Regions from separate parts of the Lysinibacillus sp. NPDC093688 genome, predicted to be linked through region 3. Evidence: riboswitches for the same ligand, from Rfam matches in the RefSeq annotation. Region 3 holds a riboswitch; each other region holds the start of a gene.
The links. A riboswitch is a leader RNA that binds a small molecule or an ion and turns the genes downstream of it on or off. The one in region 3 is predicted to bind S-adenosylmethionine.
Positions count from the first base shown of each region.

Region 1: it holds a riboswitch for S-adenosylmethionine, as region 3 does, so the genes downstream of both, ACQKN2_RS19580 (MetQ/NlpA family ABC transporter substrate-binding protein) here and metK (methionine adenosyltransferase) in region 3, are expected to answer to the same signal.
Region 2: it holds a riboswitch for S-adenosylmethionine, as region 3 does, so the genes downstream of both, ACQKN2_RS04115 (cyclase family protein) here and metK (methionine adenosyltransferase) in region 3, are expected to answer to the same signal.

Region 1 is NZ_JBNNUX010000031.1:10,504-14,795, reverse strand. Features, by position in the region: gene ACQKN2_RS19585 (pyridoxal phosphate-dependent aminotransferase) at 446-1,615, shown strand; SAM riboswitch class I at 1,847-1,952, shown strand; gene ACQKN2_RS19580 (MetQ/NlpA family ABC transporter substrate-binding protein) at 2,215-3,045, shown strand; gene ACQKN2_RS19575 (methionine ABC transporter ATP-binding protein) at 3,150-4,175, shown strand; gene ACQKN2_RS19570 (methionine ABC transporter permease) at 4,168-4,292, shown strand, end outside.
Region 2 is NZ_JBNNUX010000003.1:87,281-91,572, forward strand. Features, by position in the region: gene ACQKN2_RS04105 (Cof-type HAD-IIB family hydrolase) at 1-18, shown strand, start outside; gene ACQKN2_RS04110 (DedA family protein) at 130-726, shown strand; gene ACQKN2_RS04115 (cyclase family protein) at 1,168-1,905, opposite strand; SAM riboswitch class I at 2,032-2,136, opposite strand; gene ACQKN2_RS04120 (PLP-dependent aminotransferase family protein) at 2,251-3,588, opposite strand; gene ACQKN2_RS04125 (NAD-dependent epimerase/dehydratase family protein) at 3,696-4,292, shown strand, end outside.
Region 3 is NZ_JBNNUX010000008.1:128,739-133,030, reverse strand. Features, by position in the region: gene pckA (phosphoenolpyruvate carboxykinase (ATP)) at 1-1,424, opposite strand, end outside; gene ACQKN2_RS09235 (hypothetical protein) at 1,997-2,191, shown strand; SAM riboswitch class I at 2,244-2,362, shown strand; gene metK (methionine adenosyltransferase) at 2,695-3,891, shown strand; gene ACQKN2_RS09225 (gamma carbonic anhydrase family protein) at 4,073-4,292, opposite strand, start outside.

The sequences.
Region 1 (4,292 bases), on a different contig from region 3:
TGATATCGCTGTTGTCTGAGCTAAGAGCGCTTTCAGAACAGCTCGAAGAAACAAATACAAAAAGACCAGGATCTCAGCAATGAAGTGAGTCCTGGTCTTTTCGCGAAAGTGAATCTTACTAATCATTTTTGCTCTTAGTTTTAGATTCTATTAATAAGTACGATTAAGTCTAATAAAAGTTACAGTAATTTTAAAAAAAATTAAATATTTTTTTAAGGGCTTAAAAGTAATGCCTAAACCTATGTTTTATAGGCATTGTTAAGATGCCTCAGATGTTGTTACAATGCCTAGGCATAATTACGTCCGAAATCGGCTTTGTGCTTAGGCCCACATGCTCTCTACTTGCGTTTTGTGCGTCCACCTTTGTAAATAAAGACTCTAGACAATTAGTAAAAAAAGTAATAGTATTTGCATCAATTATTATTTTCTAAAAAGGAGAACATGCATGGAACTTTCAAAAAAACTACAGCAACTCCCGACTCAATTTTTTGCAGCCTTGGTGCAAAAAGTGAATACTGCTTTAGCAGAAGGGCGCGATGTTATTAATCTCGGTCAAGGCAATCCAGATCAGCCCACTCCCCTACACATTATAAAAGCGTTACAGGAGGCAGCTGAAAACCCTCAACATCATAAATATTCTCCATTCCGTGGCATAGTAGAATTACGTCAAGCAGCCGCAGACTTCTACAAACGTGAATACAATGTTGATATTGATCCTGAGAAAGAGGTCGCTATTCTTGGTGGTTCGAAAATTGGACTTGTCGAGCTACCGTTAGCCGTTTTAAATCCTGGCGATACAATGCTTTTGCCTGACCCTGGCTATCCTGATTACTTATCAGGTGTTGTATTAGGTGATGTCAATTTTGATGTCATGCCACTTTTTGCAGAAAATAATTTCTTACCTGATTATAATGCTCTTTCCGATGACGTAAAAGAAAAGGCTAAGCTTCTTTACTTAAATTACCCGAACAACCCAACTGGTGGTACTGCAACACTTGAATTTTTCGAGGAAACGGTGCGCTTTGCTAAAGAGCACAACATGATCGTCTCACATGATTTCGCTTACGGAGCAATTGGATTTGACGGCAAGAAACCTATTAGCTTCCTGCAAGCGGAAGGTGCCAAAGAGGTCGGCATCGAAATGTATACATTATCTAAAACATTTAATATGGCAGGCTGGCGTATTGGATTTGCAGTTGGTAACGCTGATATTATTGCGGCTATTAATATAATTCAGGATCATCTATTTTGTAGTCAATTCCCCGCTGTGCAACAAGCAGCAGCGGTTGCCCTTACAGCATCTCAGGATTGCGCAGATGAGCTAAGAGCCACTTATGAGCGTCGACGAAATGTTCTTATCGAAGAAGCACAGCGAATTGGTTGGCAAGTAACCGCACCGAAGGGCTCTTTCTTTGCATGGCTCCCTGTTCCATTAGGTTATACAAGCGAGCAGTTTGCTGATGTATTGCTCGACAAAGCTGATATCGCAGTAGCTGCAGGCAATGGCTTCGGTCAATACGGTGAAGGTTATGTGCGGGTAGGTTTACTTGTTAGCGAAGACCGCTTACGTGAAGCGATCAGTAGAGTTGAAAAATTAAACTTATTTAGCTCATGAACATATCCCCTACCTGAGTAGGCTCTATCGAAAAACTGTTCCATTAGCTCAAACTTGCTATAGGAACAGTTTTTCATTTCCTATCTTTTTTAGTTGCCCCTCCCCTTCTTCTAGCGGATTTTTTCACAACTAAATAGTATAACAAAATAAAATATTTCAAAAATTCAATTGACTTACTATATCCTATAATCTATATTAGGTATATCGGAATTACAAAAAAATATTATAAATCTCTTATCAAGAGTAGCTGAGGGACTGGCCCTATGAAGCTCGGCAACCTCCTTTTTTTAAGGAAGGTGCTAAATCCAGCAAACGATCATCGTTTGAAAGATAAGAGAGGACGTTTTTTCATGAGCCTCTCTTAGTTTATAAGAGAGTTTTTTTTATCTTCATTTACATGAAGATAAAAGCCTCCGGCGGATGTCACGGATTTTGAAAGGAATGAATATAAGGATGTTAGCCTAAAACCTTCGCATCCAGCGAAAACGGCTAACTGACCTGCATCCTGCAGGCCTAAGCACAATTCAAAATCCGGACGCAATTACGCCAAGGCGAAATTGATTTTTAAAACCGATAAAACAACTTTGGAGGTATGTTTCATGAAAAAGAAAAATAAAATTTTACTAGGTTTAGCAAGTCTCACATTAGTAGCAGCATTAGTAGGCTGCGGTACTAAAGAAGATAAAGGTAGTCAAGGTAAGGCTATTAATGAAAATAAAATTGTAGTAGGTGTAACTTCTGGTCCCCACGAACAAATTGCAGAGGTTGCAGCAAAAGTTGCCAAAGAAAATGGCTTAGAGGTAGAACTAAAAACGTTCTCTGATTATGTTTTACCAAATACATCGTTAGCCGAGGGTGATCTTGATGTAAACAGCTATCAACATAAGCCATTCCTCGATGCATTTAACAAAGATCACAAAACAGATTTAGTGCCAGTAGGAAAAACAATTTTAACGCCTATGGGCATATACTCTGAGAAATATAAATCATTGGATGAAGTTCCTGATGGTGCTACATTCGGATTACCAAATGATCCAACGAACGGGGCTCGTGCTCTATTTGTCCTTCAAGAGGCAGGCTTCATTAAATTAAAAGAAGGTGCAGACTTAACAGCATCTATTCGCGATGTGGAAGAAAACAAAAAGAATTTTAAATTCATTGAATTAGAGGCTGCACAAATTCCGAAGCAGCTTAGTGAAGTAGATGTGGCAGCTATTAATACGAATTTCGCTCTTGATGCTGGTATTGATCCTAAAAAAGACTCCATTCTTTTAGAATCTACTAACTCTCCATATGTAAACTACATAGCGGTACGTGCTGAAAACGAGGATGACCCAGCGATTAAAAAATTTGTTAAAGCTTATCAATCTGATGAAGTACGCAAATTTATTGAAGAGGAATTCAAAGGTTCTATCATTCCAAGCTGGTAGTAACGCTGAAGGGTCTTTCATAAAATTGAGAATCTGCGAGACTCCTATAGGAATGCTAGCAGATTCTTGCTTTATAGAAAGACTTAGAAAGGAGATATCACAGTATGATTCAACTAGAAAATATAACAAAAGAATTTAAAACTAAAAAAGGTAGCGTTAAAGCAGTAGATGGCATTAACTTGCATGTCAAAAAAGGTGAAATTCATGGGGTTATTGGCTACAGTGGTGCAGGAAAAAGTACCCTTATTCGTTGTGTTAATTTATTAGAGCGTCCAACAACAGGAAAAGTATTGATCGACAATGTAGATATTACTTCCCTTTCTTTAAACGACCTTCGCGAAACACGTCAAAAAATCGGCATGATCTTCCAGCATTTTAATCTCTTAAAAACAGCGACCGTTTACAACAATATCTCGGTACCATTAAAGCTTCTAGGCTATAACGACTCTGAAGTGAAAAAACGCGTTGCAAAATATGCAGAAATCGTTGGCCTAACAGAGAAATTAGATAGCTACCCTAGCCAGCTTTCAGGTGGTCAAAAGCAACGTGTCGCTATTGCACGTGCCCTCGCCCAAGAGCCTGAGATTTTACTCAGTGATGAAGCGACAAGTGCACTCGATCCTGAAACAACTGACGCTATTCTTGAGCTTCTCTTGAAAATTAATCGTGAGCTGGGCATCACTATTTTACTCATTACACATGAAATGAATGTTATTCAAAAAATTTGCGATGATGTATCCGTTCTTGAATCAGGGACGGTTGTAGAATATGGCTCTGCTATAGAACTATTTTCGAAGCCACAGCATTTAACGACACGTAAGTTTTTAAATACCATTTCTCAACGCAATTTATCGCCTTCCCTTATCGAGCAATTAAATCTTTCAGGAAGTGTGATTCGTTTAACATTCCTTGGTGAAAGTACCGGGAAGCCATTACTTGCAGAAGTGAGCAAAGTTTATGATGTACAACCAAATATTTTAACAGCCAATATCATTGAATTAAAAAACGGCATTGTCGGTAATATTGTCGTCCATCTACACGGTAAGGCGCATGTCGTAGAAAAGGCACTTACGTATTTTATAGAAAACGGGGTAGGCGTTGAGGAATTAGGAGGCGAGTTAAATGAATAGCATTCAAAGCTTCTTTGCAGACTGGTCAGATGTTATTGGGCAATCCATTATCGAAACCTTTCAAATGGTCGGGATTTCATTATTCTTCTCTATTTTAATCGGGATCCCTTTAGGGCT
Region 2 (4,292 bases), on a different contig from region 3:
TTTAAGATACAACATTGATGAATGCATGGAGAAAATTGTAATAAATTCATAACACTCATAATGTTGTCTCTATTGAGTTATTATAAAGCTAACTATTAAAAATTATTACGTTTTAGGTGGGATGGATTTATGGCGCATCACGTGCAATCTCTTATTGAACATTATGGATATTTTGGCATCATTCTTATCCTGGTTGGAGGGATTGTCGGGCTGCCACTTCCTGATGAAATATTTTTAACATATGTAGGGTATAGTGTATATCGTGAAACTCTTTCACATATTCCAGCTTTAATCAGCGCTATGGTAGGTGCAGCTGGGGGAATTACCTTGAGCTACTATATAGGCTATAAATTCGGGCTCCCCTTATTACAAAAATACGGTTCGAAAATCCATATAACTGAACAGAAAATTGATTTTACGAAAAAGTTATTTGAAAAAATTGGACCAATATTATTATTAATAGGGTTTTTTATTCCTGGTGTGCGTCATCTTACTGCATATATTGCGGCTATTAATAATTACCCTTATAAAAAATTCGCTTTCTTTGCTTATGCGGGAGCAACTATATGGACATTTACTTTTATTACCTTAGGAACGGTGCTTGGAGAGAAATGGCATTATGTTGGGGTATATTTATCCCGCTACAGTATTTATCTTATAGTATTGTTCATAATAATTATGTTGATCGTTTATTTTATTTTCAAAAGAAAGAATTCACCTAAATAAAATAAATTTATGGAAGGTCTGATTCAATATTTATTGAATCAGACCTTAACTTGTCGAGAATAATTTAAATAAAGTGTATCAAAAAACAAAGGTTGATTTTCACTCCGAGCTGGCGCTTTCCGCGGGCTTGGCTTCAATCTCCTCGTCACTCCGTTCCTGCGGGGCTTTCAGCGCAAGCTCATCCCGCAGGAGTCGCCACTCTCCGCGAAAATCAACAGTTCCTCATCATAGAATGAGTCGACAAGCGAAACAAAATAGTATTATAGCTATGGTTAAAATACTATACAAGGCAAGCCTCACCACATAGACTTCTCGAGTAAAACAAGATTAGATGCTCTTCATAAAATGCTAAATGGCAAAGTCTGTCGATTAAATTACCATACAGCTCTGTGCAAAACAAAGTGGTGTTTGTCTACATTTCAAATCGGACCTATTGCTATATTAAGGCAATATAGCAAATGAACGGACAGGGAATCCAGATGCTTTTTCAGGCTTTGGCACAATATTGAATATAACGGCGCCTTTTGGAGGTAGCTTATCTAAATTGGTCATAAGCTCGATTTGGTAAGTATCTTGCTCTAGTACAAAATATTCTCCGTCTAACTTTCCGTTTTTACGAAAATCTGCTGCTGAATCCGTATCAAAAGTTTCGTGGCCAATAGCACTTACTTTTCGTTCGTTGAATAAAAATTGCAACGCTTCTAATCCCCAGCCAGGAATATGATTATTGCCTTCAGCATCTTTGTTGCTGAAAGACTCTTTATCTGGCCATCGTTTACTCCAATCAGTACGCAGCGCAACAAAGGTACCGGCTTCAATTTCTCCATATTCAACTTCAAAGTTAAGAATATCTTGAACACTTAATGTGTAATCGTTATTAATTTCGGCATCCTTCGATTTATCAATAACGATTAGTGGTAGCACTAGTTCTTTTAGTTCCAATTCCTCTAAATAGCGTGTTTCTCGCACGAAATGGATAGGTGGGTCGATATGTGTTCCGTATTGCCCAGGGAAAGTAAATTGCTGTGCAAAGAAGCCATCATCATGGGAAAATAATGTTTCAAATTTTGCATCATCAAACATAAAGAAGTGTGGAGAACTTGGACCAAATGTATGCGTTAAATCGACCCATTCTTTTGATTTCAATAATTTAATTGCTTGTAAAAGTTCGTTTGCCATAATATTTCCCTGCTTTCTATTCATATTTTGGGTGCTATTCTTTGCGTATCATTCGCGTTAAATAGCAAATAAAAAAGAGTCCTCCTTGTAGAAGAAGACTCTTGTGCAAAGCAACTGCAGTAAGTCTTCTCATCTTCAAGGCTAAATTATGCCATTTGGAATTAGCACCATACCTATAGGCTGGTTGCTGAGACTTCATAGGGCCAATCCCTCCATCTCTCTTGATAAGAAAATGCGATATAAGAATTTTCAGAAATAAAGTTTACACACACTTTAGTATATTTGTTTATAGTTTACAAGTTCAATAGGGATACAAGGTTAAAAATTTAATATTCCAGAGCCTCTCTATAAAATCATTGCTTTAAATATTTTTTGTACACCTAGTGGAATAAGAGCTTGATTTGTATTCCTTACATCTATTTTGAGTACATTTTCTTTGTGAAAACTTTTTAAATAATTGTCGTCAATAGCTTTCAAATGCACATTTTCAACAAGTAAACGTTGGATTAAAGTATTTACATGTAATTTTTGAGGAATTACCATGTGTAGTTTAGTATCAAGTGAGCTTGGACGTGTATAGTCGATATTTGAAGAACCGGCTAATTTTTGAACCTCTTCATGTAAAATAGCTGATTTTTTTGCAGACTTTTGTGAAAGCATCCTACTGTGAGAATGAAACATTCCACTCTTTAAGTATAGCTCCAAGGCCCCTTGTGTTATCAGGCTTGTATCGTAATCAATTACTCTTTTTAAAGCTATAAAATTATTTAAAATTGGATCAGGAAGTACAGTAATCCCAACTCGTAATCCTGGAAAGATAATTTTAGAAAAGCTTTTTAGATAAATAACACGGTTACTTACATCATACGCAAACATGGGGTCGGCTTTTGTATTTAGATCAAAATCGGCTAAATAATCATCTTCAACAATATAGACATTATATTTCTTTGCTAAAGCTATTATATTTAATTTTTCCTTCTTACTAAAAGAAGTCCCTAACGGATTATGGAACCTTGGCATAGTATAGAAAAACTTTATACGATTTTCAGCAAAATTATTTTCTAGTTGCTGCAGGTTAATACCATTTGCATCTCTTTTTATTCCAATACATTTGACGTCAGTCGTTTCAAGTAAGCGATTAAAGAGGTGGTATGTTGGCTGCTCGACTAGAATTGTATCTCCTTCATTTGGAAAAGGAATTGATGTCAATATATAAAGTGCTTGCTGAGTGCCAGTTGTAATCACAATATTTTCTTTATTAGCAAACACCTGATATTGCTCAAGTAACTTCTTTACCTCTAAAATCAATGACTCTAACCCGTGTACTGTCATCCCATAAGAGAAAAGCCCACCTTGTTGAATTTCAATTGCTTGATTTAAGCAATGTTGAAATTCTGTGTAAGGGAACATTGTTTTTTCTGGGGTAGCTGTGGCAAAGTCAATAATATTCGTTACCTCAGTGCTTTGATAATTTGATGTAGACAATACATAAAATCCACTCTTTGGAATGGAGAAAATTAGGTGCTGGTATTTTAATACGCTTAATGCCTTTAGGACAGTTTCTGAACTGCAATCGTAACGGTTTTTTAATTCACGAATAGAAGGCAATTTTGCCCCTTCTATTAAAGTTCCTTGCTCAATTTCATAAAGTATATCTGCAACAATTTGTTGATATTTCAGCATTTATATACCCCTTTACCGGTACAGATTTGTTTTATTGTCATTGTATAGAATAACGAACAACCATACAATGATGTTGGTTAAAGAATGAAGAAAGGAATGGGGTAAATATGAAAATTTTTGTAACAGGCGCAACTGGTGTAATTGGAAAAAGTCTTATAGCAGCTTTAGTTGAAAAAGGCTATATAGTTGGAGGAATGACAACAAGTGATTCTAAAATTGAAGTATTACAAGCATTAGGCGCTACGGCATACGTTGGAAATATACTTGAAAAGGAGCAAGTTGAGGCAATTATACAGGATTTTCAACCAAACATTATTATCCATCAGGTCACGGCGCTTCAGCACGGACGAGTAGAGGACAATGCTAAAGTGAGGGCAATTGGAACTCGCCATTTAGTTGAAGCTGCGAAAAAGACAAATAGTAAACGACTTATTGCCCAAAGTATTGCATGGGCATATGAACCGGGCGACACAATTGCCATTGAAGAAACCCCTTTAGACGTAAATGCAATAGGCAGAAGGAAGATTACAATAGACGGAATAGTAGCATTGGAGAGTGCTATTCAAGAAATCCCAGACTCTGTTATTTTAAGGTACGGTTCACTTTACGGACCAGGTACTTGGTATGATTCACAAGGCTTAATTGCACAACAATATCTCAGAGGAGAAATGGTAGTAAATGATGGCATAACATCGTTTATCCAT
Region 3 (4,292 bases):
ATAGCAGTTGGAATGTTTAAACCGAATACTGAATCTTGAATTGTTTCAACATCAGTTAATTTACCATCAATTGCAGCGCGCACCATTGTACGAGTGTAAGAAAGCTTCATACGGCTACCAGTACCATATTCGCCACCAGTCCAACCAGTGTTCACTAAGAATACTTGTGCACCATGCTCGTCAATTTTTTGACCTAACATTTCAGCATAAACTGTTGCTGGAAGTGGAAGGAATGGAGAACCGAAGCAAGTTGAGAATACTGGTTCTGGCTCTGTTACACCACGTTCTGTACCAGCAAGTTTAGATGTGAAACCGCTTAGGAAGTGGTACATTGCTTGCTCTTTTGTTAATTTACTGATTGGAGGTAATACACCAAATGCATCAGCTGTTAAGAAGATGATTGTTTTTGGGTGACCTGCAACAGATGGATCAACAATATTTTCAATGTATTGAATTGGGTAAGCTACACGTGTATTTTCTGTTAATGAACCGTCATCATAGTCACAAACTCGAGTTTCTGGATCAACAGCTACGTTTTCTAAAACAGAACCGAAGCGGATTGCGTTGTAGATTTCTGGTTCGTTTTCAGCAGAAAGGTTAATTGTTTTTGCGTAGCAACCGCCCTCAATGTTGAATACACCGTTATCAGACCAACCGTGTTCATCGTCACCGATAAGTTTACGGTCAGGATCCGCTGATAAAGTAGTTTTACCAGTACCAGATAAACCGAAGAATAATGCAACATCACCAGCTTCACCAACGTTAGATGAGCAGTGCATTGAAAGGATGCCTTGTTGTGGTAATAAGTAGTTCATAATACCGAAAATAGACTTTTTGATTTCACCAGCGTATTCAGTACCACCGATTAGGATAATTTTCTTTTCAAGTGATACAATGATGAATGTTTCAGAAGCAGTGCCATCAACGGCAGGGTCTGCTTTAAAATTAGGAGCTGAGATAACTGTGAAGTCAGCAACATGAGAAGCTAATTCTTCTTTAGTTGGACGGATAAATAATTGATGAGCGAACAGATTGTGCCAAGCATATTCATTGATTACTTGGATGCTTAATTGAGAATCTTTGTCAGCACCAGCAAAGCCTTTGAATACGAATAATTCGTCACGTTCTTTTAAATATTTTACTACTTTTACATATAAGTTATCGAACACTTCAGAAGAAATTGGTCGGTTAACTTTTCCCCAGTCAATTTTATCTTTTGTGCTCTCTTCTTCTACCGTATATTTATCTTTAGGTGAACGACCAGTGTATTTGCCAGTTTCTGCACGAACTGCGCCATCTACTGTTAACATAGCTTCACCACGAGAAGTAGCTTTTTCAGCTAATTGTGGTACTGAAAGTTGAACATTAATGTTACTGCCGCTTAATAATTCCTTCAGTTCGTTTGCAATTTCTACTGAATTCATCGATTAAATACCATCCTTTTTTATAGTATTCCCTTGAGTCTGAGGGAGATTTTCTTAATTTCAAAAATAGTATAACACAATTGGTTTAATAATCTATACTAATTAAGAAATTATTTTTCAGATTTTATTACTTTTCAAGAAAACGACAAAAAGTAAATTAATTCGTTTTAATAATGCTTTTTACCCTATTTATAATAAGTGATCAGACAATCACTTTCGACACAGCAAAATTGTGTTTAGAAGCTTTTGGCTAACATGAGGTTCGCACAGGATGTGAAGTTTTAGCTTGTTTTTTATTCGTTGGAGCTTGTCTTCGATTGAATAGGGGCTACAATCATATTCATCCACCACATGTTCTGTAGCTGACGCTTTGCTTTCGCTACAAAATGTGCTGTAAAGGGATACACATATGTTAACACATGATGTGAGGTGGAGAGTAGGGATTATTTTGTTTAAATTTACAGCATAATCCAAATAAGTTTCATTATAATTCCATAATATCTTATATGAATACAATCAATTGTGCCTCGGCATAGTTGGATCCGGAATCGGCTTTGTTCTTAAGCCTGCGGATGTTTTTTTGTGCGAAAGCTAAGCGACAGCAACACGGTTTTATCTGTGCGAAAGCGAAGCGACAGCAACAACAACAACAACAACACGAGGGCCGACACGATGTCGGTCATTTCGGTAATGCCACAGGGCGTGGCGTTCTTAGACTGAGTTCCTCTATTTTAGCGGGTGTTTGGGCACTCGCTGAAAGAAGTTAAAAATATTTGACAACGTTCGACCTTTTACGTATTATGAGATATTGAACGGATACTCTTATCCCGAGCTGGTGGAGGGTCAGGCCCTATGAAACCCGGCAACCTGCATGAACTATTTCACGACATGCGCTGGTGCCAATCTGATGCAAGGGGAAACCCCTTGAACGATAAGAGTGAAAGGTTACGAAGTCATTATTCCTTTCCTCATGTTAAGTAAGCGTGAGAAAAGGATTTTTTTATTGTTAAAAACGAATGTAAAGGTAAGTATATAGTCCTTTCCTTATTATAATGACGGATCTTTCGAAAACCTCGTGTTAAAAGCAGTAGTTGTTTTTTGTGCGAAAGTGAAACGACAGCAACAGTTGTTTTTTGTGCGAAAGTGAAACGACAGCAACAGCTACAACAACGGCTTTAGAGTTCAATCTATAGGAGCGGGCTTGACATGGGTAATGAGTACCGTATTAATTCACAAATATTATTTGTAAAAGTAATAGGAGGAAAACCAAATGACAAACCGTCGATTGTTTACATCAGAGAGTGTAACAGAAGGACATCCAGACAAAATTTGTGATCAAATCTCGGATGCCATTTTAGATGCTATTTTAACAGAAGATCCAAACGCACGTGTAGCGTGTGAAACAACAGTAACTACTGGCTTAGTATTAGTAGCAGGAGAAATTACTACTTCTACTTATGTAGACATTAAAGGTATCGTTCGTGATACTGTAGCAGAAATCGGTTATACACGTGGGAAATATGGCTTTGATGCTGAAAACTTAGCAGTACTTGTTGCTATTGGTGAGCAATCACCTGATATTGCTCAAGGTGTTGACCAAGCATTAGAGGCGCGTGAAGGCTCTATGACAGACGCTGACATTGAAGCAATTGGCGCAGGTGACCAAGGTTTAATGTTCGGTTATGCATGTAACGAAACACCAGAGCTTATGCCATTACCAATTAGTTTAGCGCATAAATTGGCTCGTCGTTTAACGGAAGTACGCAAATCTGGTGAACTAGCATATTTACGTCCAGACGGAAAAACACAAGTAACAATTGAGTATGATGAAAACAATGTACCAGTGCGTGTTGATACGATTGTCATTTCTACACAGCATGACGAAGAAGCTACACTTGAGCAAATTCAAGCAGACTTAAAAGAATTCGTTATTGCCCCAGTTGTTCCAAGTGAATTATTAGATGCCGAGACTAAATATTTCATCAACCCAACTGGCCGATTCGTAATTGGTGGTCCAAAAGGAGACGCTGGTCTAACTGGACGTAAAATCATCGTTGATACATACGGTGGCTATGCACGTCATGGTGGAGGTGCTTTCTCTGGTAAGGATGCAACTAAGGTAGACCGTTCAGCGGCATATGCAGCACGCTATGTGGCGAAAAATATCGTAGCAGCTGGTTTAGCAGATCGCGCTGAAGTACAACTAGCTTATGCGATTGGTGTTGCTCAACCCGTATCTATTGCTGTTGATACATTCGGGACAGGAAAAGTTACGGAAAGTGAAATTGTAAAATGGGTACGTGAGCTATTTGACCTACGCCCAGCGGGGATTATTAAAATGCTTGACCTACGTCGCCCAATTTATAAGCAAACTGCAGCATATGGTCACTTCGGTCGTACAGACTTAAATGTACCTTGGGAACAAACAGACAAAGCTGACGCATTACAAGAAAAAGCAGGTTTATAAACTATTCAGCTAAAGTAATAAAGTAGCTGAAAAAATATTTTAAGATACTATTACAGAAAGGGGCTCAACATGTTAAGGCCCCTTTCGTTGTTTTTAACGAAAAAAATAAGCTCCTTATCATAATCGTGTATGGCTCGGTTGTCCAAGCAAACGTGGAGCTGCTTTGATTTAGTTGAAATAACTATTTATTTTTTGGTTGAAGAGATTTATAGTATTGACCTTTTTCTACATATTCACGTATGATGCGTTCCATATCTTCTTTATCTTCATCGTTTAATTCTCTTACAACTTTTGCGGGACGCCCCAATGCTAAGCTATTTGGAGGAATGACTTTGCCTGGAGGTACAAGGCTACCCGCACCAATGAATGCACCCTCTCCAATCTCCGCTCCGTCTAATACG